2 regions of the Shewanella sp. DW31 genome follow, and region 1 is predicted to be linked to the other one. Evidence: riboswitches for the same ligand, from Rfam matches in the RefSeq annotation. Region 1 holds a riboswitch; the other holds the start of a gene.
The links. A riboswitch is a leader RNA that binds a small molecule or an ion and turns the genes downstream of it on or off. The one in region 1 is predicted to bind lysine.

Region 1 (15,354 bases):
AGGCAGACTCAAGGTATGAGGGTAAATGACCCCAGCTTTAACTTCCCTTAGGCTTGAGTCCAAACGCCATGCATCGTATCCGCCGACAATTACCAGTTTGAATTGGTATTTTTTCGTCAAGGCGATCACTTGCTCAATTTGGCCAACACTGTCGGCATGTGCAAACAGTGTCGCTTTGCCTTGGTATAGCGGCAACATGGCATGCCAGCGCAGGTTGTTGGTCGCGGACTGCGGATCTTCATCCTGGTTTTTGTCTTTACCGTTGGCCTTATCACTTAAGAAATAGCGATAGCCATCTTCAAAGGCGATATTGAGCTTGTCGATTGCCTGCTGATTTTTCTCGATGGCCTTGGCTTTCTCTTTTTCATCTTCTGGCATGCGTTTGATTTGCGGCCAATAGACATGGAACTGTCCAGCACTTGGCGTCAGCGCATCTTCAATCGTCCATGCATCGAGATCCACCAGTACTGATTGTCCAGCTAACCCATCACCGCTCGGGACGATTTGTGCGTGGGTAATGCCGTTGTAACGTATGGTCGGGATGAGCTCCGAATCCGGATTATAGGCTGTGGCCGTGCTGATCTGCGGATTGATATAACCTACCTCGGCGTTATCAACCGTTGGGCGGCTCATTTCAATTTCGACTAAGCCTAAACTGGTGTCTAGGGCGATTAAGCCCGGATATAAATGTTTACCGCTGGCATCGACGACTTGAGTGTCACTGATTTCTGCGGTTGCACTGTTGATTTGGCTGGTCAGTTGGGGCCCAACGGCCGTGATCTTGCCATTTTCAATTAAGACGTCTGTGTTGCTGAGCACGCCTTGACTGACTGTGTGCACAGTGGCGTTTTTAATCAGTACGCTGCGGCTTTGTTTAGGCGTAGGTACGATATCATTGGCCATAACTGGGGCCTGCGTGATGCAAATTGCGCCGAGTAGCGCCACAAACAAAACGGTTTTAGATAAATGTTGCATTATTTGGCTCCCTCATGAGCGTGGCCCCATGCTTGATAGTGGGTGTCGCAGTGCCACTGTGGCTCGTTGAGTGGCGTGACTTTTTCACCCGCTTTAGTTTGGTCATCACTGCTGAGAATTTTTTGGATAAGTGCGGCTCGCTCGTTCACCACAGCTTGCTGGGCAATTTGGTCTTGGTCGCGGTCAAAATAGCGTTTTCCTTCAACCCATGCCTGTGTCACTTTGGCGTAAATCGACAGTGGCTCTGCGTTCCACAACACGACATCGGCCATTTTTCCTGGAGTAAGTGAACCCACAAATTCATCGACTCTTAATTGCTTGGCCGGATTGATAGTGACCATGTTCCAAGCATCTTCCTTCGACATATTGCAATACATCATAGACTTAGCCGCTTCTTGGTTGAGTCTACGCTGCATTTCATAATCGTCTGAGTTAATGCTGGTGGTCACCCCCTTGTTTTGCATCAGGCACGCGTTTTGCGGAATCGCATCATACACCTCAAACTTATAGGCCCACCAATCGGCAAAGGTCGATGCGCCAGCACCATGGGCAGCCAGTTCACTCACCACTTTGTAACCTTCGAGCACATGGGTAAAGGTTTGTACTTTAAAGTGATAAGCCTCGGCTAAGCGGATAAACATCAGGATTTCTGACTGCACATAGGAATGAATGTGCACATCACGCTGCTGATTTAATACTTCGGCGACCGCCTGCAGACGATAACTTGGACGCGGAGCGACGGTTTTCTTTTTATCGCTGGAGCGCAGATTATCATAGGTTTTTAACGCCTTTTCATAGGCGATAGCAGCGTCGAAGGTTTCTTCAAATAACGCTTTTACTCCCATGCGAGTCTGGGGGAAGCGCTGAACAAATTTCTCACCCCAGTTACTCTGTTTGACGTTTTCACCTAAAGCAAATTTGATACTGGCGGGCGCGTTAACAAATTTGAGTTGTTCGGCTGGCTCGCCCCATTTCATTTTGATCAGTTGTGATTGGCCACCGATAGGGTTGGCGCTACCGTGGAGTAATTGCGCGCTGGTGACGCCGCCCGCTAAGGCGCGATAGATTGAAATATCGTCGGGATTAATAATATCGCCAATGCGTACTTCAGAGGTAACTGCGTCTGTTCCTTCGTTAGTACCGCCATTAATGGCGATATGCGAGTGTTCATCGACTATGCCGGCGGTGAGGTGTTTACCTGTTGCATCGAGGACTTGATAACCTGATGGTGTACTTAATTGTTGGCCAATTTTTTCGATGCGGCCATTGGCCATCAAGAGATCAGCATGTTCGAGAATGCCTTGCTTATCCGATGTCCACAGGGTGGCATTTTTGATGTGCAGCTTCTCCACCTTAGGTGCTTCGCTCAGTCCGTAAGCAACGTTAGGGAAGGTGAGGTGACTCACTAGGCTCGTGTTGGCTTCATTCTTGGGAGCATGATTGCTTGCTTGGTCTGCTTTTTTGAGCTTTGCAGTTTGAGTCATAGCGACACCGGCAACATTTGTAGTGCGACTTTTTGCATCGACCATACGACCTTGAATGCCGTCATCGGCCATCCACAGCGTAAAGCGGCTAAGGCCATTAATGCCTGCGGCGCTCAAATCGGCAGTAAAGCTCAATCTCCCGTTATCATCTAACTTAAGTTGAGTGAGTAAGATACTTTGTTCGCCACTGCTTAAATTGCCTTGGATGTTGGGTTTATCACTTTTACTTTCATCATGTAGCGATAAATCTAGCGTGAGGTTATTGAGGCTTAATTGGTAATCTCCCAGTAATCGTGCTTGGGGAAGTGAGCGCAGACTTTGCTCCTGACCTTGCAACCAAACACTGTAGATCTGGCCATCTTTAAAGATATTGCCTTTAGTGATAACAAAGTCAGCCATATAACCGGGCGCGAGTTTACCGGTAAAGTCGGCGGTGCCTGTCATCTCTGCGGCTTGGGTGGTGAGTGCCGCGAGAGCGTTTTCTTCACTTAAACCTTGGGCAATGGCTTGGCGTAGGCGCGGCCAGAAGGCATCGGTCTTAATCCCAAACTGCGTTAACGCAAAGGGGATTCCTGCGTTAGCTACCGCCGCAGGGTTGGTTGGTGCACGTTCCCACTGTCTTAAATCCGCCAGTGATACTTCACGATCAGCGTCATCTGTGCCGACATCGGGCGCCTGCGGATAGTTTAAAGGCAAGATCAACGGATAGTTCAGCGCCTTTAACTCATTGATGCGTGAGTATTCTTGACCATTACCAAGTAGGTTGGCTGGCAGTTTATGTTCTTTGAGTAAATGGGCTGCACGTAATTGGTCGTTGAGATTTTTGGTTTCAAAGATAATTTGCTTATCGGCTAAATTATCTAAACGCTCAAAGGCGATATTAAATTCGACTTGATTGTTTATTGCGCCATTGGCAGGTTTGTTTTTATTTTGGTTATACCAATTTGCATCGGCAAAGGTTTGCCTAATAAGTGCAATGCTGCCCATTAATGATGAGGGATAATCTTGTTCAGACGAACCTTTATCAAATGCCATAAAAGGTTGACTGCGGGCGCGATAAATCACTTCATTAGCCGTTTTGTCTGCTAATGAAAGGCTGACACCCGTCCCACGGAAGATACCGTCGAGTTTGCTACTTTGCACACTGGTGAAACCATTATTAATCCACTCTTTTGCGCGTTCTTTATTGGGGTAAATGTAATTAAACCATTCTTTTTCAGAATGAATTGCACCATTTTCCGCATTACCACCGATACGCTTTATATCATAGACGGGGCGAGTGAGCTTAAGTTTGGGATATTCGAACTCAATCCCATAATCAGTAAAAGGATCGATAAATCCGGGATAAATTGTATAACCACTCAAATCGATTCTAAATGCGCCAGCGGGAATGTCGTTGTGCTCAATAATGGCTTTAATTCGATTATTTTCAATTAATAAAGTGGCATCGCTTAAACGCTTTCCCGGGGCAATAATTAATTCAGCATGGGTAAATGCAGTGAGTTTACTGGATGTTGTTCCAGTATTGAGTTGGGCAAATGTTGTTTGTGATACTAAGCTAGCGATTATGCTGCAGCTTATCATTATCTTATTGTTTATCTGCATTATTTTATTCAATCGAGTGAGGGTGAACAAAGAGTAACTGAAAGCAGATGTAAATACTAAGGCTGAATTGTAACGTAATTTGAGCGGGAGTGAGGTGCGGAATTAACGGCTGTCGTTTAAGTTTGAAACGATTGATGGATATAAAAAAGCTCGCAAATAATGCGAGCTTTTATGCAAACTGGTGTTGGCAAATTAGCGCCATCACACTTGGTTGGATTAGATTAAGAAATCTTCCATAGAACGACCTTTGTTGATCTCGTTCTTAAATACGGTAGGCATACGGCCTTGGCCAGTCCATTGAACCATTTCACCGTCAACTTCAATTTGGTATTTGGCTGGACGAGGAGCGCGTTTCTTTGCAGCAGCTTTAACAGCTACGCCACCTAAGTCATCAATTGATAAACCAACGGCTTCCATTTGTTGACGGATTTCTTCAATCTTAGCATTACGAGCTGCCATGGCTTGTTCTTCTTCCTCAGCCATAGACTCGCGTTCTACTAAAATTTTATCTAATTTGTCGGCTAAATCACGTAACTCTTCAACGCTAAGTTCTTTTACTGCAGCTTTAAAACGACGGCCGTGAGTTAATATCTCTAAAAATTCGCTCATATCTATTTTCGTCCCACTCTATTTTTAATACAGGATAATGGTGAACAACACCTAAATGATAGAAACTAATATAGCTCGAATCAAATAAAATTATGCGTTTTAAGGAAATTAAATATTATTTATTTTTTGAACTTTTCTTATTCCCTCAAATAAGTGTCCAAAAAAGTGGCCGTTGCAGCGGATTAAAAAATACAAACAGGCGTTTGACTTTGGTTGACGTTAACGTTAACAGGACGTAAAGTTGCTCTATCCTGCATTGGTATTAACCAATGTTTTGTCCATGTACATGAAAGTGTAGGAAGGAAACCCTATGAAAGTATTGGTGCCCGTTAAGCGCGTTGTTGATGCCAATGTGAAGGTCAGGGTCAAAGCTGACAATACAAGTGTTGACACTGCAAACCTAAAAATGGCGTTGAACCCTTTTTGTGAAATCGCAGTAGAAGAAGCGGTTCGTTTAAAAGAAGCGGGTAGCGCTACTGAAGTGGTTGTTGTCAGTATTGGTAATAAAGCCGTGCAAGAACAACTGCGTACCGCGCTTGCATTAGGCGCAGATCGTGCAATTCATATCGATACTGAAGAAGAGCTCGTGCCAGTGTCTATCGCCAAATTGCTCAAAGCGGTACAAGACAAAGAACAAGCAGAGCTGGTGATTTTTGGTAAGCAATCCATCGATGGTGATAATAACCAAACTGGCCAAATGTTTGCCGCGTTAATGGATATGCCACAGGCGACCTTTGCTTCAGAAATCAAATTAGAAGCGAATACATTACAAGTCACCCGTGAAATTGACGGCGGCATGCAAACTCTCAAACTGCCTTTACCTGCTGTCGTGACCGCCGATCTACGTTTGAACGAACCCCGTTACGCTTCATTGCCTAACATAATGAAAGCCAAGCGTAAGCCATTAGAAGTATTTACTGTGGCAGACTTAGGCGTGACGTTAAAGAGTCACCAAACGATTGTGAAGGTCACTCCGCCAGCTGAACGTAAAGCGGGCATCATGGTAGCGTCAGTAGCTGAGCTAGTTGAAAAGTTAAAAAATGAAGCGAAGGTGATCTAAATGGCCATTTTAGTATTAGCTGAACATGATAATGCTGCACTGAAACTCGATACGGCAAAAATTGTTACCGCCGCCCGTGCCATAGGCGATGAAGTACATGTCTTAGTTGCGGGTCACCAATGTGGCGCGGTTGTCCAAGCGGCACAGGCACTACAAGGCGTTAGCCAAGTACTCGTTGCCGATGCCAGCGTGTATGAAGCGCATTTAGCAGAAAATTTTGCCAAATTGCTGGTGGACTTAGCGCCAAACTATGGTCACATTCTGGCCTCGGCTTCAAGTTTAGGTAAGGACACGCTTCCGCGCGTTGCGGCATTATTAGATGTCGCGCAAATCTCAGAAGTCATTACTGTTGTCAATGCCGATACCTTTGTGCGCCCTGTGTATGCGGGTAACGCCTTAGCGACAGTGCAAAGCCATGATGCCATTAAAGTGATGACAGTGCGCGCCAGTGCGTTTGACGCTGCGCCAGAAGGTAACAGTGCGGCTGTGACGACACTCGATAAAGTGTTTGAAGCGAGAACTCAGTTTGTTTCTCAATCGCTGACAGTTTCTGCCCGTCCAGAGTTAGGCAATGCTGGCATTATCGTATCTGGCGGCCGAGGCATGGGCAGTGGTGAAAACTTCGGTATGTTAGAGCAACTTGCTGACAAGCTCGGTGCAGCCGTTGGCGCATCACGCGCTGCAGTTGACGCAGGTTTTGTGCCTAACGATTTACAAGTGGGTCAAACCGGTAAAATCGTTGCGCCAAACTTGTATATTGCCGTCGGTATTTCTGGCGCGATTCAACATTTAGCCGGCATGAAAGACGCTAAAGTCATCGTTGCAATCAACAAAGATCCTGAAGCGCCGATTTTTCAAGTTGCCGATTATGGACTCGTTGCAGATCTGTTTGAGGCGGTTCCTGAGCTGATTACAAGTCTCAGTTGATTTTATCTGTGATCTAGGTCACATTAAGTGGCTTTGCGGTAGCATCTGCTAAGCCGCTTATGTTTTTATGTGCCTCACGCCCGTGCAAGGGCGTTCTTAGAAGTAGAGGCGCGCCAAATATTAGTAGTGATCAGTAGGGTGATTCCGTTGATCGATTGCGAAAGGATTTGGTGCCGAAGTGGTTCGATTTATCACGATCAACTGCTGGGGTTGTACCTAATAGGTGCAGCACTGCCATAGTATTTTCCGATATGGATATTGGGAATAGTTACTATGGAGCGCTACTGATAGGACAGGTGACCTTGGGTATCTATTGCCTTTTCCCACCAGTTCAGTCGCCCTCCATTCGTATTTAACGAAGATAATAATCAATGACTGTTATGAATTATGCCGATTCGGCACTTTCCTTGTTGCCGCCTGCGGTGGCTATCGTGTTGGCGATCTTGACTCGCCGTGTACTGCTTTCTTTGGGGTTAGGTATTTTAATTGGTGCTTTATTGCTCAATCAATTTTCACCTTTAGCAACGGGTGAGTTTGTATTTAATGGCGTTAAAGGGCTTTTTTGGACTGATAAAGGTCTAAATTCGTGGAACTTATATATTCTCGGTTTCTTAATTGTACTGGGAATGATCACAGCGTTAATTACCGTAAGTGGCAGCGCGCGTGCTTTTGCCGATTGGGCTCGTTTACATATACGTAATAAACGTGACGCTAAACTATTGACCATGTTTTTAGGTTGCGTAGTTTTTATTGATGATTATTTCAATAGTTTAGTTGTTGGTTCGGTCGCTCGACCTGTTACCGATCGTTATTATGTTTCCCGCGCTAAGTTAGCTTATTTATTAGATTCTACTGCGGCGCCTGTGTGCGTTATATCTCCAGTTTCGAGCTGGGGCGCTTATATTATCGCACTCATTGGCGGGATATTAACTGCCCATGGTTTTGCTGATACGGGTCATTTGAGTATTTTTATTCAAATGATCCCGATGAACTTTTACGCAATCTTCTCCTTGTTATTATTACTTTTTGTTGTCTTTATGGGACTAGATGTTGGGCCAATGCGTGAGCATGAGCTCAATGCCCAACGTGGTAATTTATACGATGAGTCTAAAGGATTACCGCCTGGGGCGAACGCGGATTTACCTGAAGCCGAAACCGGTAAGATTTTAGGTCTGTTCCTGCCGATTACCGTGTTGGTATTTGCAACCCTCTATTTCATGATTAACAGTGGCGCTCAAGTACTCGCGGCGGAAGGGATTGAATTTAATATTATTTCTGCTTTTGAGAAAACCGATGTCAGTTCATCACTTTTCTTTGGTGCATTAATTGGTCTAGCGGTTTCGCTGATATTGAATTTAGTGCAAGGCGTTGAGAAATTGATGATAGTCAAAGGTATAGTGCAGGGCGCTCGCTCTATGCTGCCGGCGATTTACATCCTGTTATTTGCTTGGACAATCGCAGGTGTGATTGGTCAACTCGAAACCGGTAAGTTTATGGCGAGTTTAGCAACAGGAAATATTCCGTTCGCGTTTTTACCCGCCTTAATGTTTGTGCTAGCAGGTATTACCGCGTTCTCAACTGGTACTAGCTGGGGTACGTTCGGGATCATGTTGCCGATTGCTGCTGATATGGCGATGGGAAGCCACACTGGCATGATGTTGCCTATGCTTGCCTCTGTGCTGGCGGGGGCTGTATTTGGCGATCACTGCTCGCCAATTTCCGACACGACTATCTTGTCGTCAACGGGCGCCAGTTGCCACCACATCGACCATGTGGTGACTCAGCTACCTTATGCACTCATTGCGGCGTTTATTAGCTTAGTGGGTTATGTGGCACTTGGATTTACCGAGTCTGTTGTCGCGGGTTTAGTGGCTTGTAGTGTGGCATTTGTGATCAGTATTATCGTACTTAAAATCAAATCTAAAGGCGCAATTAGCTAGACGTTAATTGAAACCTTTCACTGCAAACGTTCACGACAAATAAATCAGCCAGCATTATGCTGGCTGATTTTTTGGTTAAGGCTGAGTTTGTCTTTATCTCTAGCCTATCGCATTAAGGATATCAACTCTTAGCTTAGCGTGCTTGATCTAGACCGCGGCGTTTAAGTAAGCCTTCTGTGGTAGGCTCTTGTCCGCGGAAGTTTTTGTAGGCGTCCATTGGCGCTATGCTATTACCCACTTCACGGATCGTTTTGCGGTACTTCATGCCGATTTCACGATTGAGCCCGCCTTGGGTTTGTACATAGGCAAACGCATCCGCCGCTAAAATCTCACTCCACATATAAGCGTAATAACTTGCCGAGTAACCGCCGGGGAAGGCGTGGGCAAAATAGGTCGACTTATAACGCGGAGGTACGGCACTGATGTTTAAGCCGTGCTTTTTCAGGGCATTGGCTTCAAAGGTTGGTACATCTTGCAGCGGGGTATCTGGGCTTAATGAATGCCATTCCATGTCTACTAATGCAGCGGCCATGTATTCCAGTGTGTCAAAGCCTTGGTTGAAACTGCCTGATTTCAGTAGTTTTTGCAGCAGTTCATCGGGAATGGGTTTGCCCGTTTCGTAGTGTTTCGCGTAGTTCGCTAACACTTTTGGATGGGCGGCCCAATCTTCTTCAAACGTCGATGGAAATTCAACAAAGTCGCGTGAAACCGAGGTGCCCGCCAGACTTGGATAAGTCACTTTAGAGAACATGCCGTGGGTGCCGTGACCCATTTCATGGAACATAGTAGTGACTTCGTTATAGCTGACGAATGTGGGTTGACCTTCGGGCGCTTTCTTTATGTTCATCACGTTGACGACCACAGGTTTAGTGCCTTCGAGGAAGGATTGACCGACGAACGAACTCATCCAAGCGCCACCACGTTTACCTTCACGGGCAAAATAGTCGGCGTAGAAAATGGCCATGCTTGAGCCATCGGCATCAAACATTTCGTAGGCTTTCACATCGGGATGGTAAACCGGTAAATCTGGGCGTGGTTTTAAGGTGACGCCATAGAGTTCTTTGAGTGTGTAGAATACGCCGTCTTCGAGCACACGGTTAAACTCGAAGTATGGGCGAATGCTATTGGCATCGAGGGCGTATTTTTCTTGGCGAACTTTTTCTGCGTAAAACTCCCAGTCCCACGGTGCCAGTTCAAATTTCCCACCGGTTTTAGTGATCATCGCTTGAATGTCGGCCGCTTCTTTCTCTGTGTTAGCAACTACCGCAGGCACCATTGAACCAAACATGCTGTAAACCGCTTCGGGGGTTTTGGCCATTTGCGGTGCTAATCGATAACTTGCCCAGTTTTCATAGCCTAATAGTGTTGCGCGCTCGGCTCTGAGTTTCGCTAAACGAGATACGAGTGACGCAGTTTCGTTTTCACCAGTTAAGCCACGGTTCGCTGAGGCTTCCCAAATACGCTGGCGTAGCTCACGGTTTTCCAGTGATGCCAACACAGGTTGGCGAGTGGTGTTGGTGATGTTAATCAGATACTTGCCATCGTGACCGGCCGCTTTGGCATCGTTCGCGGCTGAAGTGATTTCACCGTCGGTTAATCCTGCAAGTTCACTTTTTGAATCCACCACAACGGCGATTTCTTTGGTTAAGCGTAATAAACGCTGAGAAAACTCATTCGTTAGTGTTGATTGTTCTTCATTTAACGCGCGGATTTTAACTTTTTGTTCATCGGTAAGTTTAGCCCCAGCCATGATAAAGCGTTGGTGATATACCTCAACCAAACGTACCGCTTCTGGGGTTAACCCTAAGTTAGTGCGGTCGTTATAGATGGCTTCGATACGGGCAAATAGCGCTGGGTTTAAGTTGATATTATCTGAGTGGGCCGCCATTTTGGGCGCCATTTCGCCTTGGATTTTACGCAGTTCTGGATTGCTATTCGACCCTGCTAAATTATAAAACACGCTTGATGCACGGTTGAGTAGGGCGCCGCTTTTCTCCATAGCCACTATCGTATTATCGAAGGTTGCTGCTGCCGGATTATTGGCTATTGCGAGAATTTCTTGGTACTGCTCTGCCATGCCTTGCTCTAGGGCTGGCGCGAAGTGCTCATTCTTAATGAGGCTAAAATCAGGGGCTTGATATTGCAGGTTACTGGCTTGGAACAGCGGGTTTTGGGTTTGTACCGAGATAACGTTAGGTGCTTTAGTTTCTGTGCTGCTGCAACCTGCCATGAATCCGGCGGTGAGAGTGGCGCCGATGGCGATGGCAATAAAACTTTTACGCATAATTGAGTGACTTCCTTTGAATTGTTGTTTTTTTAGGACTGTAACGTTAGTAACTTAAATAGGGCTGAAAATGGCTTGTTATCGGGAATGTCTAAGTAAAAAAGGAGCCTCGCATTAGCGAGACTCCTTTGGCTATTTCCTTGCAGGGAAAATAGGTACCGCTTTTTACTTACTTCTTAATCACGCGATGATGAGATGATTAATTAGCGAGTAAACTTGTGGTATTTATCAATACCAGAACTTCTACCTGTGTCATGACATACTGCACAAGATTCAGAGGTCGGTTGTTTAAACCAATCAGCCACACTTGGTACGCTGATTTCACCACCGTTGCTTGCCATATGCGCCTTAGCAGAATCGCTAGTGTGGCAGGCATAACAGTTAGCGGTGACAGGACTGGTCATTTTGTTACCTGGTTCAAGAATGTATTGATTGGGCACTTTGCCTAAATCAATCGCTTTTTCGTGACAGGCAACACAGCTAGTTGAGGCTTCAATTGCGCCTGCACCGTTTGCGGTTTGCGCTTGAGTTCCATCAGCTTTAACTTCACCGACTTTAGCGCCATTACCCCAGTGCCAGCTGTGTACCATAGGACCAAAACCAGCGCCTAAGGCTGCTGATGTACGTGCCATGCCGTTGTCATGGCAGGCGATACAAGCATTACCACCTTCATCGAAGGCACCATTTTTGTGGAACGCAGTGGCATCGTTGTGACAAGTAGTACAGCTGTTAGTACTCGCTATCTCACGACGTTCGAAGCCAGAGACCTTTTGAGTGGTGACAGGGTTAACGACATCTGAGTAAGCCGTAAAGGATATACCCATAGAACCATCATAACCTGTCGCTCTTAGGCTACCATTACTTTGGTAACGTTGATTGCCATCATATTCCATCCAACCAGCGGTACTGAATGTCACGCGGGCAGAATAAACATAGTTAGCATTCACTGCGCTGATATCCGTCAGTAAATGACAGATATTTTTAGTGCCGTCAGTGTTGTAACCATAGTAGTAGTTAGTACGGTTACCTGGGCGACCCACTAAGCTGCCATTTTCATAGGAATGTAAATAAGCACCCGCATAAACTACGGGTTTCTTAGCGTCATATACTAGCGGGCTAGAATAGTTAAAGTTGTCTTTAATGCTAAAGACGTTACCATCGGTGTCTTTCACTGTCAGCGTTGTACACCAGCCTGGGGCGGTTACTGCTGCCGCAGCACCTGTCGGCGCATAGTGGTCTGTCTTGGTAGAAATATCATCTACTTTAACAGGTGTTGATAGACTCAATTTATACTTAGCGCGAATCGTTTGGCGTTCGGTTATACCCGCTTTGCTTTCGTGCATAATGCGCAGATCCGCACCATTACTTGGGATAATAGCCCCTGGTACGCCACCACTGTCATGGCAATCAATACAACCGGGTCCGGCTACGTTGATGTTTTTAGGTGCTTCAACGTGACAAGATGTACAGTTTTGTACTGAAAAGTCTTTAGTAAAATCTTGGTGATTGATATGACCAATTTTAGATAGGGTGTTTGTCGCATAGCCACCCGTAGAGAAACCTTCAGCATTGACAACTGCGCGGCTAACTGAACCGTGACACACTAAACAGCCTTCCACGAAGGTGACTTCACTGTCCATGCCAGTAGCGACATAGCTTGCATGACGACGAGGGCTTGTTGAGTAGTCGATATGGCAAGAGTAACAACTATCAGTTGTGGTTGAATGGGTGCCTTCAGGTTTGTTAACGACCAGAGGTTTAGAGGTCGCAATACCATTATTACCACCGACACGTAACCAAACGATACCTTCAGTGCTTGGATTAACCCCTTTCATTGGTACTTTAAATTGGTAATGACCATCAGCTAAAGCGGTCAATTCAGCGCCGACGGTTGCTTGAGTTGCTTCACCGCCAATATGGACGTTATCTGCAACACCATTTTTATCAGCTTCGGTGCGGTTAGTGATGAAGCCTTTATCTGTTAGTGCCGCCACTTTGGCTTGAGCATTTAACAGTCCGTTGATTAGGTTATTGTTTTCATCTGTAATTTCAAATTCGTAAGTGATACTGCCTTCGCCAAAGCTATAGTTGATCACTTTGACGTTAGTCATAGTAGAACTGGTGACAGGGGGCGGTGTTCCAGGCTCACCGGGTGTTCCAGGTTCACCGGGTGTTCCAGGGATACCGGGCGTTCCTGGTGCTCCATCTACACCATCTTTACCATCATCGCCGCAGCCAACAAGGGCGCCAGTTAGTGCTAAGGCAACTAAATATGCCAGTTTTCTAGAGGTGAAAATTCTCATCATAATCTCCATTTGATCCAATATGCGAATAAAGGACGGAGTGGAGCACTAAAGTTTGCAGGGTAGATTAGTGCTTTGACCGTTGGTCTCAATTTGCAAGCTATCGAATACTTTTCTTTTTTTAATTGAGCACGTTTTGTCTCGAATGAAATATTACTGTTAACGCTATGTTTATTTTTTGAGCGCAAGCCCATTTATACCTATTACTTTGGAGGTAGATCGCACTTTTTAAATTTAACTTTTACTAATTTTTCCTTATGAAACAACATTTAAGTTTCAGTTAAGCTTTCATTAACAATTGAACGGCATCGGGGCGTTTTTTATGTTTTTTGCAGGGAAGAGTATTAAATGAAGTGGACTAGAAATATTTCAGGAGGCGATTGGGGATTAAAATGATTGATAAGTTGGTGTCATTGCAGAATTTCATGATAAAAGCTTAGCGGCTGCTAGTGTTCTGATGTGAAGCGCAATGTTAGACTAGCGCTCAATTTGGCTCTGGTAGCAGACGCGTAAGCGCTAACGTTTTTAAAGGGTATAAGTCTTGGCTCAATTGTATTTTTATTATTCGGCAATGAACGCGGGTAAATCCACTTCCCTATTACAGTCATCCTATAACTACCGTGAACGCGGTATGAATACTTTGGTCATGACAGCCTCCATAGACGACAGATATGGCAAAGGTAAAGTGGCCTCACGTATTGGCATTGAAACCGAAGCACAGGTATTTAGTAGCCAAGATGATTTAACTCAAATGATTAGCGATGTGCATCAAGCTACGCCATTAAGTTGTGTGCTGGTGGATGAGTGTCAGTTTTTGAGTAAAGAACAGGTTAAGCAGCTGACGCATGTGGTCGATAATATTGATATTCCTGTACTCTGCTATGGCCTAAGAACGGACTTTCAAGGCGAACTTTTTAGCGGCAGTCATTATTTATTAGCTTGGGCCGATAAATTAGTTGAGTTGAAGACTATTTGTCATTGTGGGCGTAAGGCTAACATGGTGGTGCGTCTTGATGGTGAAGGCAAGGTGATGCGCGAGGGTGAGCAAGTGGCGATTGGCGGTAATGAAAGTTACGAGTCTGTCTGTCGCAAACATTTTCGTGAATTTATCTGGGATGCGCATGAATATGTGGGATGAGGCTTCGTTAATAGCGTGTGATTATTGAGCGACTCATTCTTTTTATGCGATTTAAATTAGCTCGTTTTGTTTTTAAGTCATACTGTCTGTTGTCTTAATCGCTGAAAATACCTTGATATCAACAAATTAATATTTGGCAAAATGTACTATCAGCTTAACATTAGTATTGATTAGTGGCGGTTGTGGGTCACAGGCACCCTTCTTTACAGTGAAGTTAGGTTTGATAAAGTGTGGAACATAATGGGTACTAAGACTAATTAATAGAGCCGGATAATGGCTAGATGAGTTTGATATCTTGCTTTACTGAGTGGCAACGGATTTGCTGAGTTGCATGAAAGATGAATATTTTAGTGTTTTTTTGGAGCTGTTTTGCCTAATTCCACATCAGAGATGAAGTTCGAAAATTATCGTCCTCGTCCACCACAACCTGAGCCTAAAGCTAAGGTTAAGCCGCCGCGTAAAGCCAGATCAAAGGGCAGGGTCTGGTTCTTATTTTTCATTCTGATTTGCTGCGCTGCATTGCTGATTGGACTTGAGGTTAAAACTTCGTTTTACCAAGCAAAATTCATCAATCAATATGCTAAGACGCTCACCTATGAATTAGAAAGCTCACCGAGCCAAGCGGTTATTTATCCTAGTTATGGTCCTTTTGATGAGCGCCATGGCTACAGTAAGTTACCTCAGTATATTGATAGGTTATTGCAACGGAATTTTCAGGTAACGCAACAAGTGGCGTTTTCGCCAGCGTTGCAGGAATACGCTCAACTTGGATTTTTTCCGCCTTACCATGAAAAGGCCCAATCTGGATTGACGCTGCTCGATTGCCGCAATACTGATTTATACGAATTTGCCTATCCTAAACGGGTTTATCAGGACGACGATAAGATCCCCAATGAAATCGTTAATACTTTACTGTTTATTGAAAACCGCGAGTTATGGACGACGGAAGAGAAACTCAATCCTGTGATCGACTGGCCACGCTTTGTGGTGGCAGGTATGAGTCAAATTGCTGAAATGGTTGGTATGAAT
Region 2 (15,354 bases), on a different contig from region 1:
TAGCAATTTACGGCCACAGCTACGGTGGTTACATGGCCTTGATGAGTCTATTTAAGGCGCCAGATTACTTTAAAGCCGCGATTTCGGGCGCACCTGTAACCGACTGGCGCTTGTATGACACCCATTATACTGAGCGTTACTTAGCCCATCCTGAGGGGAATGAAAAAGGTTATGAAGCCAGCAGTGTGTTCCCTTATGTGAAAAACTATCAAGCGGGTTTGTTGATGTATCACGGCATGGCCGATGATAACGTCTTGTTTGAAAACAGCACTCGGGTTTATAAGGCGTTGCAGGATGAGGGCAAACTGTTCCAGATGATCGATTATCCTGGATCTAAACATTCGATGCGTGGCGAGAAAGTGCGTAATCACTTATATCGCTCACTGGCCGATTTCCTCGATAGGCAGTTGAAAAACGCCAAATAGCAGGCATAAAAAAAACCAGATCCTAGGATCTGGTTTTTTGTGAATCGATTCTTATCAAACCAATTAATGCGGATGTCGCTTAGCGGGCGATTAGCCTTCTAAGTTACCGCAAAAACGATAGCCTTCACCGTGAATAGTCGCGATGATTTCTGGCGTATCTGGCAAGCTTTCGAAATGCTTACGGATACGACGGATAGTCACGTCTACAGTACGATCGTGTGGCTTAAGTTCACGGCCAGTCATTTTCATCAGTAGATCGGCACGAGTCAAAATTTTGCCTGGATTTTCAACAAAGTGCAGCATAGCGCGGAACTCGCTACGTGGCAGTTTGTAAGATTCACCCTGTGGGCTCACTAATGAACGGCTGTTGATCTCTAAGCTCCAATCATTGAAGCGGTAGTATTCTACTGAGCTCTTTTCTTCGACTTCAGCGCCAGCGCTGTTGACACGAGTCAGAAGGTTACGAGCACGAATCGTTAATTCACGTGGGTTGAACGGCTTGGTAATATAATCGTCCGCGCCAATTTCAAGTCCAAGAATTTTGTCGACTTCGTTGTCACGACCTGTCAGGAAGATAAGACCGATGTTGTTGATTTCACGTAGTTCACGTGCCAACAATAGACCATTCTTACCTGGCAAGTTAATGTCCATAACGACCAAGTTAATTTTGTTTTCCTGCATAGCCTTATGCATTTCTGCGCCATCATTGGCCTCAGTTACCACATACCCTTCTGCCTCGAAAATACTTCTCAGCGTGTTACGGGTAACGGCTTCATCTTCAACGATCAGAATGTGCGGATTTTGCATATTATTTACCTAAATTTTAATCAGTTTATACTAACCAATAAGAGCAACTTACTTCGGGCTCTTATATTCATAAAAGCGTTGATACTTCCTTGAACTGCTTTGTGCTCAAAAGGAAAATCTTTACGGTGACATCTATATCTGGATGTAGATTAAGTGCACGTTTAAGTGTAATACGAGAAAACGTAATCAGTACCAACTTCGATAAGCAATAGTTAGAATAAGTTCCTTAACTATTGTTTTTTTTAAATGTTTAAAAGACAAATCAAATGTAGAACAGATTTTAAACAGATGCCCGGTCAGTTCACGTTACTTTAAGCGATATATGTAACAAACTGTATTGAACGATAAGCATCTTGCTCAATCTGTTTCAACTCACCAGTACGTACATTGTACTCGTTTTAGTCATTTGTTAACAAATGAAATGTTAACAAATTTTAGGTGAGCAGGGGTTTTTACCATGATATTTACTTTAGCTATTGATTAGTATAACTAATGTATTTCTTATTCCTGTGAGCCAGTTCACGCCTCTTTGGATTTTACAATCACTCTGCTACACTAGCTTGGGTTCATTTTTCGACTAGACTACCAATGGACAATACGACTCAAAATTTGTGGCAATGTTACCAAGCGCCGTTGTTTTTGCTGACTCAAGCATTATCCTGTGATTTTTCCTTTGCTGTTATTACCGCTCATAATCCCGCTTCAAAGCTTCTCTCTCCTAGCCAAAACCGTTTACTCGATCGCCAACTTCTCCGTGAAATTGAATTACTCGGTAGCCCTTATCGTGCTTTAGTGGGCGCAGCACCGGATTTATCCCACATGGAAAAAAGTTGGGCCGTGTTTATCGATAGAACGATGGCATTGCAATTGGGTAAGAAATTTAATCAATATGCGATTTATGTTGTCGAACAAGGGGATGTGAGCTTAGTGCCTTGCATCTTGGATGGACATGATGAAGTGTGTTTAGGCAAATTTAGAGATTATGTGCAGCTGGTATACGAGCTACCCGATTTGAACATTTAGTTGTTTTCAAAAGATTTTATTTAAATTGTTCATTTGTTATGAAATTAGCATTGACTTCATTAGGGGTTTATTGCTACTTTTTTCGTCCCTTTCCTAGGAAAGGAACAGAAGAGGAGCGTTAACTAGGTAGTCGGTCAGAGGAGCACAAACTCCAGCGATGACTGATGAGGGAGATTAACGCCGAGGCATAGATATGGTTGCTGCATGTTTATGTCGGTCGCTCAGGCTGAATCCTGACGATTGTCACCTGTAATTGGTGGAGAGCTTCTGGTGACGATTGCTGTTTCCCTTCTTTTGGGGTGCGTTATCATTGAGCACCAGGCTCTTCGAACGAAGTCAGTTCGGAGTGTGATCATGTTAGTTAATCAATATCTTATTCAATCTGCATTTATTTGTTGCCCTACGTGTTTCACGGAGGTGCGCTAATGTCCCTCGTTGTCGCAAAATTTGGTGGCACCTCAGTCGCCGACTATAACGCTATGAATCGCTGTGCCGACATAGTGTTAGCTAATCCTCATTGCCGTTTAGTCGTGGTCAGCGCTTCGAGCGGCGTGACAAATCTACTAGTAGAATTGACCCAAGAATCGATCAACGACGATGGCCGATTACAGCGATTAAAACAAATTGCCCAAATTCAATATGCGATTTTAGATAAGCTCGGTCGTCCTAACGATGTGGCCGCCGCATTAGATAAATTATTGAGTCGCATGTCAGTATTGAGTGAAGCGCTTGCATCACAACGCAGCAAAGCGACTATGGATGAGTTGTTGTCCCTCGGTGAGCAATGTTCTTCGGCGTTGTTTTCGGCGGTGATCCGTGAGAAAGGTGTCAACTCAAGTGCCTTCGATGTGCGCCGAGTGTTACGTACTGACAGCCACTTTGGCCGAGCCGAACCTCAGGTCGAGCAGATTGCGACTCTAGCTCGTGATTATCTACAGCCACTATTAGCGGAACAAGTGATTGTCACGCAAGGCTTTATCGGTGCCGATGAAGCGGGACAAACAACAACGTTAGGTCGTGGTGGTAGTGACTATTCTGCTGCACTGTTAGCTGAAGCGTTACGCGCCTCAGCAGTAGAGATTTGGACCGATGTTGCGGGGATTTATACAACCGATCCACGTCTTGCGCCCAATGCCTTTCCGATTGCCGAGATCAGTTTCAATGAGGCTGCCGAGATGGCGACCTTTGGTGCCAAGGTATTGCATCCAGCGACTATTCTTCCTGCCGTTCGTCAGCAAATTCAAGTGTTTGTGGGTTCAAGTAAAGAGCCTGAAAAGGGCGGGACTTGGATCCGTCATCAAGTGGAAGATGCGCCCGTATTCCGCGCTGTGGCTTTGCGCCGCGATCAAACCCTGTTAAATCTTCACAGCTTGCAAATGCTGCATGCGCAGGGCTTTTTAGCGGAAACCTTTGCGACATTAGCGCGACATAAGATCAGTGTGGATTTGATTACCACATCAGAAGTGAATGTGTCTCTAACCCTCGATAAAACTGGTTCAGATTCGAGTGGTCAAGGTCTGTTGAGTGAGGCATTGCTGCAAGAATTATCACAGCATTGTCGTGTGCGAGTTGAAGATGGACTGGCCTTAGTGGCGATTATCGGTAATCGCATCGCGACGACGCCGGGTATTTGTCGTCGTGTGTTTGAAGTGTTAGAACCACACAATGTTCGGATGATTTGCCAAGGTGCCAGCCCACATAATCTGTGCGTGTTAGTGGCAGAATCGGAAGCGGCGCAAGTGGTTAAATCGCTGCATCAAAATCTGTTCGAAGGCGTTTAGTATGTTGCCGACAACATCGTCTCTGCAAATCGGGGAGCTTGCCGCAGGGCAAGCACTCACTTTGCCTATCTACCATTTCAAGCCGAGTGACGATAAGGCAACTGGCCCCAAAGTGTATATTCAGGCCAATGTCCACGGTGCTGAAGTACAAGGTAATGCGGTGATTTATCAGTTGATGAAGCAGCTTGAACACTGTGATATCCGCGGCGAAATCACCTTAGTGCCATTGGCGAATCCACTCGGGATCAACCAAAAAAGTGGTGAGTTTACCCTTGGCCGATTTGATCCTATTACGGGCGCGAATTGGAATCGTGAGTATTTGAATCATGCAATCGATTTGCCGACTTGGTATGGCGAACATGCCAAGCTGAGTGATAGCGAGCTGCTCCAAGCCTATCGCAGTACTTTGGTTGAAGCCTGTCAGCAAAAATTGCGTCATGAATGGGGCATCACCACGGGTCATAGACTTGCGGTTAACCTGCAGATTATGGCCCATGGCGCGGATATAGTGCTCGATCTGCACACAGGTCCTAAGTCTTGTAAGCACTTGTATTGTCCTGAATATGACTTAGCTGCTGCGCAGTTTTTGTCGATCCCTTATACGCTCATTATCCCCAATGCCTTTGGTGGCGCCATGGATGAGGCTGCGTTTTGTCCTTGGTGGCAATTGAGTGATTTTGCAAAATCACAAGGGCGCGATTTAGGGGTTGCAGTGTCAGCGTTAACCTTGGAATTGGCGAGCCAAGAGCGCGTCTGTCTTGAGGATGCACTGGTTGATGCACAAGGGATTTTGGCATATTTAAGCCACCGAGGCGTGATCGCTGAAACCGTTGCACCCGCTAAAATGCAGCGCTTTGGTTGTTATCTAAAAGACTATAAAAAATATCACGCGCCAAGTTCTGGTTTAGTGGAATACCTTGCACCTGTGGGTGAGCCATTAGCTGCGGGGCAGCCCTTAGTGAATTTACTGCGTATGGATTTATACGGTACGGCGGATGAGCTAAAGACGGTCAGTTTACCACAGGACTGCGTGCCGATTTTGCACTTTGCTTCGGCGTCAGTGCACCAAGGGACTGAGCTTTATAAAGTGATGACCAATGTGTTTGAGTTGCCGACATTCCAGCCTAAATCATAAAAATTAGCTCGTAAGCATTAGCTCATAACAATTAGCTTAAGGGACTGAGAGAAAACAACGCCAATCCTAATCGATTGGCTTTGTTGTTTTAAGGTGGCTATAACCACTTAAATCGATAAAACAGCGCCATTTGCAGGGCGACGAGTGAGATTAATATGCCGCAGAAGGTGGCGAAGGCCCAAGTGTTGTCCGCGCCCGGTATCCCGCCAATATTGACCCCAAGTAAGCCTGTTAAAAAGCCCAACGGTAAGAAGATTGCTGACACTAAGGATAAGAAATATAAGCGTTTGTTGAGTTGCTCCGATTGCTGACTGAGTAATTCTTCTTGAGTTACATTAGCCCTATCGCGCAGGGCATCGAGATCTTCAATGGTGCGGATAAGTTTATCGTTTGTTTCCCTCAGCTTGAGTCGCTCAGTATCTTTAAATAGGCTGAATTGCTCGGAAATCATTTTCGAGAATGCTTCGCGCTGTGGGGCTAAATAGCGGCGAATGGCTACAGTTTGACGGCGCAGTTCGGCGATATCGGTACGTAAATCTTTCACATTGCCTGAGACGACTAGTTCTTCTAAATCAGAGAGCTGTTCTTCCAATTTATCAATAAACTCGACTTTACGATTGGTCAGTCGCTCGCAGATTGCGACGATAAAGTCCCCCGTAGTTGTAGGCCCATTGCCCTCAAGGATCAGCTCGGCGACATCTTTGACCGACTGTAACTCGCGATCGCAGGTGGAAATGATCCGCTGTTTATCGGCATAGATACGCACGGCCACCATGTCTTCTGGAGCAGAATTGGGGTTGAGGTTAACGCCGCGTAATGCGAGTAATATGCCTTCACCTGTAATCACAGCACGGGGACGAGTGTCTTGGGCGAGTAGGGCATCACTTTCGACCTTAGGCAGACCGCTATTGAGTATCCAGTGGCGTGCCTTTTTATTACGATAGCGAAGGTGTAACCAGAGGAGGCCATCCTGAGGATCCCATTTTTCGATCTGTTCTAGGCTCAAGGTGGAACCCGCTTGGGCGCCGCTGAGCACTAAACTGTAGATAAACCCTTCGTGCATATCGCATTCCATTTAACTTTCAAAATCATCCAAACAAACTAACTGATTTTGTCATGAAAATGAAGTCAGTACTTATGCTTAACGACATGAGACAAACGTAAATTGACATAAATTTGATGTGCTGAGTGATGCAAGCAACTTAGCCAAGGATAGGTTAAAATTAGCATTAGTAGACTTAGATCAAAGAGACAATAAAATGGAATACGAATTTCGGCGTAACAGTTTAACTGGCACTTTTTTGGCTAGCTTTAGCATGGATCATGAAGTGCTTGGGCAATGGTTTACGGAAGAATTAGGGACTGAGTTAGCTAAAATTCAGCAAGTGTTGGGTGTGATAAAAGAAATTCAAGCCGATAAACGAGGTTCATGGCGTCTTGTTGGTAATGATTTTACCTTAGAGTTAGAGCGTGAACAGGCGCGAGTCTTTGCCAATACCTTAGGCTTTGAACAAGAATATGAATTGGAAGAAGCTATGTCACTCTATGATGCTGAGTCAGAAGCTTATTGTGGCCTTGAGGATTTTGAGCAGGCGTTACTGAGTTGGCAGACATTTATCGAGAAAGGTCTGTAATCATTTATTTAATCTCTATTTGATAAAAACATAAAGGCAATCATGGGATTGCCTTTATTGTTTGCGTGATACCAAGCTCATTTTCGTATCTTTAATTATTAAGGTAGCGCACCGCCATTTCGGTTCTCGATTTAGCATTGGCTTTACGCAGTAGGTTTTTCACGTGCACTTTAACTGTGCCTTCACTAATGTGTAAATGCTCTGAAATCATGCGATTACTTAAGCCTTCCGCCAGTTGCTGTAGAATTTGCAGCTCCCTTGGGGTTAGGCTCGAAATCCATTCTTGTTCATCGGTCGCATCTTTAAGTTCGTAAAGGTATTCTTCGACTTCATCGCTGATCACCCTGTGGCCAAGCATGGCATTTTTGAGTTTTTCGAGCAGCAAATCTGGCTCAGTATCTTTAAGCAAATAGCCGTCTGCTCCAGCGCGAAGTAAACGGATAACATCCTGTTTTGCATCTGAAACGGTGAGAATTACTATGCGTGAGGTAACACCTTCTTGGCGCATGGCGTTGAGGGTATCTAGGCCTGTCATGCCTTTCATATTCAGATCGAGCAATATGATGTCGGGTTCATCGGTGACCACTGCGGTTAATGCGTCTAAACCACTACCGGCTTCGCCAAATAGGCTGAAGTCAGGATCTGAAGCGATGAGCTGGCAGATGCCTTTGCGCAAGAGGGGATGGTCATCGACTACCAGTACGGAATAAGGTTTACCCATTTGAAGGCTCCTGTTGAGATGGGAAAATAAGCGTCACTCTAGTGCCACTTGACCCTTTGCTGTGCTGCACAAGGTTTAGTGGGCTGTTAGGTTTGAGTGCGTCGTCTTGTGCATTGCATCCTTGCTCAGTCGTGGTTGCCATAGCAGGTTTAAATCTCTTTAAATCATTGTCGCTGAACACGACTTTACCTGAAAGCTTACTGGCTCGTTCATGCATTATACCTATGCCAAAATGTTGATCTCGTTCTTTTAAATGTCCAATACCTATGCCGTTATCACAAACATCAATATTGACCATACCCTCGTCATCCTTATAGCAATGGATGTTAATGAGGCTGGCCTCGGCGTGTTTGATGGCATTTAACGTCGCTTCTCGCGTGATCTGCAGTATGTGGATGTGCTGCTTTGCCTCTAGCCATTGTGGCGCAAGTTTATAGTCTAAGGTTATCTTTATATTCGTCTTTGTCCTGAGTTGCTCAAGCATAGCCTCTAAAGCACTTTTTAGATCGGGTTCTTTAATTGTGAGCCTAAAGGTGGATAGTAACTCCCTGAGTTGCACGTAGGCAGTGCTCACTCCTTCGTTGATTTCGGTTAACTGCGCCTCAACGATCGGGCTGCGGCAACTGCAATCTAAGTTTTTGCGTAATAAGCTAATTTGGATTTTCAGGAAAGATAGCACTTGACCCAAAGAGTCATGCAGCTCCCGGGCAATTACACCACGTTCCTCCATTAGCGCCAGTTGCTGTCTTTGCTCTGTGGCATTGTGGATCACGATTGAGCGGGTCAGCATAATTGCGAAATTGTTAAACAAGGCGATATTGGGTGTTTGGTCGGCAATTAACTCTAAATAGCCTAAATTAGCCTGCTCAAATTGCAGTGGGAAACGGGTGCTCTCTTGAGTCATATCTGGCCAACCGCCATCGGCCTCAATCACTTCTAACTCTTGCTCTGGATATTGGATAATGAGTCTTAGGTAGTCGAGTGATTCATAGCCTTTTAACTGATTCAGCGCCGCTTTAAGCGCTTTGTAATCGAGTTTATTCGCGTTTAATGTCAGTAGGTTATCATATAAGAATGCCAGCTCGTTGTTGGCCCTTGTCAGCGCTAGGGTTTTTTCTGCTACCTGCGATTCTAAGTTGCCATAAAGCGTCGCGAGTTCCTTCGCCGTTTTTTGTAGGGCATGGGTCAGCGCTGTAAGTTCAATGTATTCGGTCTCGGGCATTTCAATTTCAAAATTACCTTTAGAAATGGTATTCGCCGACTCCATCAGTTTTTGCAGTGGGATCACCACTTTCTTCTTTGTAAAACGCACGGCCACAAAAGCGATAATGAGCATGACGCCTAAGCCTAATATTTGGCTGGCGGCAAGGAGCCTGAGTTTAAAGGCGGCGTAGTGCTCCATCTCAAGCACCAGTAAATCAATGGTATCAACAAAGTCCTTCAGTGAGGCGACATAATCGCGGGAGTTTTCTTGTTCTATGTAGTGTTTCATCACCAGCCATTTATCGATGACAAGCTGATATTGAGCGGCAATTTCTGGTGGACTAAACCAACTTTCCGAGGGCTTTAACGTGCCGGAATAGAGCGTATTTTCGAATTCGGTAATTTTATCCTGCGCAGCATCACTGCCTGAGTTGGCGTAAAACATTAACCGATAGCTTTGCATCCTCAGCGACCCTGAGGCATTAATCGCCTTGGCGTCGCCTAAGCTGTAGGACAAATTGATGATAGCAAAAGTCGATAAACTACTAGAGAGCAGAATAAGTACTAACATTAATCCTAAGATTTTTGAGGTTAGACTACCTCGTTTCATTAATCCGCTGTTCATTTTGATGGCCGCTGTTATGGCACTTTGCAGTGGTTTTTACATTAGAAAATAATGTAATACATTAACAAAAGTATAGAAATGTGAACAACAACACCTTTACATTTTGATCTAGCGCAAACTTCAACCTAGATACCCCCTAAGAGGTATATTTTTAGCAGGGTTAAATCACTAAGTTTGACCATGGAGATGTCGTGATTTACAACAATAATGCAACACGGAGATGAGATGATGAAGAAGATGACAGGTAAGTCCTTTGCACTGAGTGCACTGGTTGCCGCCAGCTTCATGGCAGCGGGCGCAATGGCGAGTGATAAAACAGAGCCTCGCAACGAAGTTTATAAAGATAAATTTAAGAATCAATATAATAGCTGGCATGATACCGCAAAGAGTGAAGAACTTGTCGATGCGATTGGGCAGGATCCTAATATGGTGATCCTGTGGGCTGGCTATGCATTCGCAAAAGATTACAACGCTCCTCGCGGCCATATGTATGCCGTGACCGACGTGCGTAATACCCTACGTACTGGTGCGCCGAAAAATGCGGAAGATGGTCCATTGCCTATGGCATGTTGGAGCTGTAAGAGCCCTGATGTACCTCGCTTAATTGAAGAGCAAGGTGAAGATGGCTACTTCAAAGGTAAATGGGCTAAGGGTGGCCCTGAAGTCACTAACACCATTGGCTGTGGTGATTGTCATGAAAAAGGCTCACCAAAACTGCGGATCTCTCGTCCTTATGTAGACCGTGCAATGGATGCTATCGGTACGCCATTTGATAAAGCTTCGAAGAAAGACAAGCAATCTATGGTGTGCGGTCAGTGCCACGTTGAATACTATTTTGAGAAAAAAGAAGACAAAAAAGGTTTCGTCAAATTCCCTTGGGATATGGGCATAACTGTTGACCAGATGGAAGTTTACTACGACGGTATCGAGTTCTCCGATTGGACTCATGCGCTGTCTAAAACACCTATGTTAAAAGCGCAACATCCAGAGTATGAAACGTGGAAACTGGGTATTCATGGTAAAAATAATGTCAGTTGTGTTGACTGCCATATGCCAAAAGTGACTAGCCCTGAAGGTAAGAAATTTACCGATCATAAAGTGGGTAATCCATTTGACCGTTTCGAAGAAACCTGTGCAACTTGCCATAGCCAAACGAAAGAATTCTTAGTTGGCGTCACTAATGAACGTAAAGCTAAAGTTAAAGAAATGAAACTGAAAGCGGAAGAGCAATTAGTGAAAGCGCACTTCGAAGCTGCTAAAGCGTGGGAATTGGGTGCAACTGAAGCTGAAATGAAGCCTATCTTGACCGATATCCGTCATGCTCAATGGCGCTGGGACTTAGCGATTGCTTCCCATGGTGTTGCTGCTCATGCTCCTGAAGAAGCCCTACGTGTTTTAGGTACTTCAGTGAATAAAGCGGCCGATGCCCGAGTTAAGTTAGCACAGTTATTAGCGAAAAAAGGCATCACAGATCCAATCGCTATTCCTGATATCTCTACCAAAGCTAAGGCACAAGCAGCCTTAGGTATGGATATGGATAAGATGAATGCAGAGAAAGAAGCATTCAAGAAAGACATGTTACCTAAGTGGGATGAAGAAGCGAAAAAACGCGAAGCCACTTATAAGTAGGTTTTAATCAATCGCGGTTGAGTTTTCAATATGAGCTAACCCCTCATGTAAATAAAAGCCCTCGCTGACTCAGCGGGGGCTTTTTTATGGAAAAAAATATCGAGTAATGTCAGGCGTTGGTCATGCTGGCTGAAGAAATACCACGGGCTAAGTCGCTATTTGATCAGTTTTAATAATGCCCTAAAGCGCTCGCCTTGGGCTTGATGTTGTAATTCAAATAATAGCGATTCCACGTTAGTTAATAAGGCGCCTCTGGCCGTCATCATCTGAATACCCAGTTTTTTATTATCGGCACTGCGTGACGAGACGCCATCTGCGACGAGATGCACCGAATATTGCTGTTCGATAAGGTCACAACAGGTTTGGTAAACACACACATGGGTTTCAATACCCGCGAGTATGACGTGTTTGCGATTCGTCTTAGTTAATGCCTTTGCAAACGCGTCACAGTGCCAGCCGCTAAAATGCTGCTTGGCAATGGGTGAGCTGGTTTTCGCAAGTAAAGTTTGCAGCTCAGGGCTAGTTGCTCCGAGTTTATCGGGTAGCTGTTCTAACCACAGTATTGGAATTTCAAATAATTGTGCGCCTTGGATTAAGGTCTGTAGTTGTTGATGCAGCTTGTCACTGTTATCCATGATTTGTGCAAGTTTTCCTTGCACATCGACGATAACGAGAACACATTCTTCTGGTTTTAACATCGGGCCTTCCTTCTGCGCTTGATGATTGTCTTAGTGATGATCTTCGCTTTTGTCTAAGAGCTTGTGTTGTGATGCTCAGATTTCATCTCGATTTACGCTTCCCCCAGTAGACCCTAATTTAACCTTGTTACCAATAGGCCTAAGGTCGAATAGCTGTCGCACTTAAACTGCTCACTAAAAGAGTGCATCGCACCAGTTAGTGCTCGATTATGGTGCATTTTTAACCTTGAAAAATAGTGTTAAACAATTTAAATCAATAATAATCAATGGATTAAATTGTTGGCCTAATGATTGAATTACCTTTGATACAAGTTAATAACAATCGCGTTTTTTTGGAGGTCAGGATGAAACTAGTCAGCGCTATCATCAAGCCGTTTAAGTTGGATGATGTCCGTGAAGCTATCGCCGGAATTGGTATTGAGGGCATGACTGTGACCGAAGTGAAAGGTTTTGGCCGTCAGAAAGGGCATACAGAGTTGTATCGCGGCGCCGAGTATCAGGTGGATTTTTTGCCAAAAGTAAAACTAGAAATTGCCACTAAGGCTGAAAATCTCGACATGTTGATTGAGGCCATTACCACTGCGGCCCATACGGGGAAAATTGGTGACGGTAAGATCTTCGTCGTTGATTTAGAACATGCTATCCGTATCCGTACGGGTGAACTTGATACTGAAGCGCTATAAGGGGCTGACAATGGAAGAATTAACGAAATTAGGCGGCACAGTCACTGAACTACGCTTTGCACTCGATACCTTTTACTTTTTGATTTCTGGCGCTTTAGTCATGTGGATGGCGGCGGGATTCGCTATGTTAGAAGCGGGTTTAGTTCGCTCTAAAAATACCACTGAAATTTTAACTAAGAACGTTGTGCTGTACGCGATTGCCTGTGTGATGTATCTGTTGGTTGGCTACAACATCATGTATGTGGATAACACTGAAGGTGGCTGGTTACCGTCAATTGGCACCTTAATTGGTTCGCAATCAGCAGATGCGAGCCATGCATTAGAATCTGACTTCTTCTTCCAAGTTGTATTTGTGGCAACGGCGATGTCAATTGTCTCTGGTGCTGTGGCGGAACGGATGAAGTTGTGGGCTTTCTTGTTCTTTTCTGTGGTGATGACAGCGGTTATCTATCCAGTAGAAGGTTATTGGACTTGGGGCCAAGGTTTTATCGCTAAACTGGGCTTTGTAGACTTTGCTGGTAGCGGTATTGTGCATATGACGGGGGCGACCGCGGCGATTGCTGGCGTGATATTGCTCGGTGCGCGTAAGGGTAAATACGGGCCTAATGGCCAAGTGAATCCTATTCCAGGCTCTAACTTGCCAATGGCAACCTTAGGTATGTTTATTCTGTGGATGGGCTGGTTTGGCTTTAACGGCGGCTCGCAATTAATGGTGTCGGATGCGGCGAATGCAAGCTCAGTGGCAAAAGTGTTTGTGAATACCAATACTGCAGCGGCTTTTGGTGCCATCTCAGCTCTTATCGTGTGTAAGATGATTTGGGGCAAAGCGGATTTGACCATGATCCTTAACGGTATTTTGGCTGGATTAGTGGCGATTACGGCAGATCCTCTCTCGCCTTCATTGTTAATGGCGGGTGTGATTGGTTTAGTGGCGGGCGGCGTGGTGGTGTTCTCGATTGTGGGCTTAGATCGCATTAAGATCGACGATCCCGTCGGTGCGATTTCAGTACACGGTGTGGCTGGTTTCCTTGGCTTAATGTGTGTGCCATTATCCAATGCCAATGCAACTATTACCGGACAGTTGACGGGCGCAGCGATCATTTTCACTTGGGTGTTCTGCTCATCATTTGCTGTCTGGTATGTGATTAAGATAACCATGGGGATCCGTGTGACTGAGGAAGAAGAATACAACGGTATGGATGCTTCTGACTGCGGTATTGATGCCTATCCTGAGTTTGTTACGGTCAAAAATGCGGGCTGATTAAACTTGCACATTAATGCGTGATTCACCTTGATGCTTAGCTTGGATCGAGGGATAGTGAAGCAGAGCCTAGGCTCTGCTTTTTTATGTGTAATCACTGTGATTGAAGTTTAAGCACAGGGTCATAAGCTTAATTACTGAGCAATTCTGTTTTCTTGCATAAATTAAGGAGTGTTCTATGAGCTTGAATATAAAAACAATAGGTCAATTTTCGCGACTAAGTCTTATCGTCATTTCTGGCTGGATATCGGTTTCTGTCTTTGCAGGAGAAGTGATCGTTAATCGCTCAAGTGAGCCTGTCGATGCCTTTGCCGTGCGTGATCAAGTGCTCAAGGATTTTGAATGGCAGGAGTCGCTTCGTCGCCAGCAGCAAATCCAAATTCTGCAGGCTTTACCCTCAGGTTGCGTTACGGTCATGAAACCCTATCGACATTTTACCTGTGGAGAGCATAACTATCGGCCGTATCATTATCAGCAGCGTGAGTTATACATAGAAGTTGACCGACCTTCACAATAGTTAATTCGTTAAATTATTTGCGATTATTTTCAATCGATCGCGATTATCATTTTTTGTAACCATTTTATGTCGTCTTTTTCGCCATTTGTAATAAGCTCAAATAGGAGCTAATGGTGTGGGAGGACGTATGTCGAAACTATTCCGAGCCGTATACTTGAGTACGATCTTGAGCGTTGTATTCAGTCAATTGTTTGCTTGTAGCTCGACGACCATCGCGCCTGATCCGTCTGATCTTGAGTCGCTACTTGCCGATTCACTGTTTACCCCTGTGGCCGATATTCCTTCTGTTGCTGATATCTTTTATCTGCCCCCCGAGGTTGTGACAGACGTAAAACGTCGCTATGGGATATACACTTTGTCACACAATAACAAAATGTTAGCCAATGAATGGTTAGCTAGTTATATCAATGCGAGTCAAACCAATAGCGCTAACATTGATTTTCGATATCAAGATAATCTGACCCAAATTGCCCGTGAAACCTACGCTCAAAGGACGGGTAATTGCATGTCTTTAGTGGTCATGACTTCTGCGTTAGCGGACATATTGAATGTGAGTGCTGAGTATCAAGATATCGCGATAGAACCCGTATGGGATAAGCAAGGTGATTTCTATTTAATCAATGGGCATGTGAATTTACGCTTACTTCCACCTGAAAACGCACATTCAGTTTATGTGTCATCTGCAGCTGTTTTAGTGGACTTTATGCCGGAGCGAGCTCTACGGGGATACGGTAAAACCCAAGTGGATCGGCAGACCTTAGTCAGCATGTTTTACAACAATATGGCCGCAGAGTCTTTGGTGAACGGTGATTTAGACAGGGCCTATGCCTTGATTAAAGCGGGTTTAAAAGTCGGCCAGTTTGTGCCTTCACTCAACACGCTCGCCATTATTTACCGGCATAAAGGTGATGAAAAGCGGGCTGAACAGGTTTATCGCTATGCACTCAAGTTTGATGCGAAGAATCTGACAACGCTTTATAACTTAGCCTTGATTTTAGGGGAGCAGGGGCGGCTTGATGAATGGGCCGAAATTAATAAAGTGCTTGAATTAGCGCGAATACGTAATCCCTATTATTACTATGACATGGGGCAGCAAGCCTATGATGAGCATCAATACGACGAGGCCTTGGCTTGGTATCAAAGGGCGTTGGCAAAAGCGGATTATCGTCATGAGTTCTTCTTCGGTTTATCTAAAACCTACTGGGCGCTGGG

Region 2: another riboswitch for lysine. It lies ahead of lysC (lysine-sensitive aspartokinase 3); the one in region 1 lies ahead of GWI56_RS19505 (Na+/H+ antiporter NhaC family protein).

Annotation. Positions count from the first base shown of each region.
Region 1 covers NZ_JADWMP020000029.1:45,395-60,748, reverse strand. Annotated here, with positions in the region: gene GWI56_RS19530 (amidohydrolase family protein) at 1-975, opposite strand, end outside; gene GWI56_RS19525 (amidohydrolase family protein) at 975-4,064, opposite strand; gene GWI56_RS19520 (H-NS family nucleoid-associated regulatory protein) at 4,281-4,673, opposite strand; gene GWI56_RS19515 (electron transfer flavoprotein subunit beta/FixA family protein) at 4,984-5,733, shown strand; gene GWI56_RS19510 (FAD-binding protein) at 5,734-6,660, shown strand; lysine riboswitch at 6,756-6,952, shown strand; gene GWI56_RS19505 (Na+/H+ antiporter NhaC family protein) at 7,032-8,600, shown strand; gene GWI56_RS19500 (M3 family metallopeptidase) at 8,734-10,884, opposite strand; gene GWI56_RS19495 (cytochrome c3 family protein) at 11,088-13,187, opposite strand; gene GWI56_RS19490 (thymidine kinase) at 13,729-14,325, shown strand; gene GWI56_RS19485 (transglycosylase domain-containing protein) at 14,695-15,354, shown strand, end outside.
Region 2 covers NZ_JADWMP020000001.1:319,913-335,266, reverse strand. Annotated here, with positions in the region: gene GWI56_RS01420 (S9 family peptidase) at 1-425, shown strand, start outside; gene arcA (two-component system response regulator ArcA) at 516-1,232, opposite strand; gene GWI56_RS01410 (DUF3293 domain-containing protein) at 1,821-2,255, shown strand; lysine riboswitch at 2,356-2,530, shown strand; gene lysC (lysine-sensitive aspartokinase 3) at 2,681-4,036, shown strand; gene GWI56_RS01400 (succinylglutamate desuccinylase/aspartoacylase family protein) at 4,038-5,171, shown strand; gene GWI56_RS01395 (zinc transporter ZntB) at 5,269-6,234, opposite strand; gene GWI56_RS01390 (YacL family protein) at 6,431-6,805, shown strand; gene GWI56_RS01385 (response regulator) at 6,897-7,526, opposite strand; gene narQ (nitrate/nitrite two-component system sensor histidine kinase NarQ) at 7,519-9,354, opposite strand; gene nrfA (ammonia-forming nitrite reductase cytochrome c552 subunit) at 9,580-10,983, shown strand; gene GWI56_RS01370 (hydrolase) at 11,139-11,681, opposite strand; gene GWI56_RS01365 (P-II family nitrogen regulator) at 12,026-12,364, shown strand; gene GWI56_RS01360 (ammonium transporter) at 12,375-13,625, shown strand; gene GWI56_RS01355 (hypothetical protein) at 13,804-14,142, shown strand; gene GWI56_RS01350 (hypothetical protein) at 14,270-15,354, shown strand, end outside.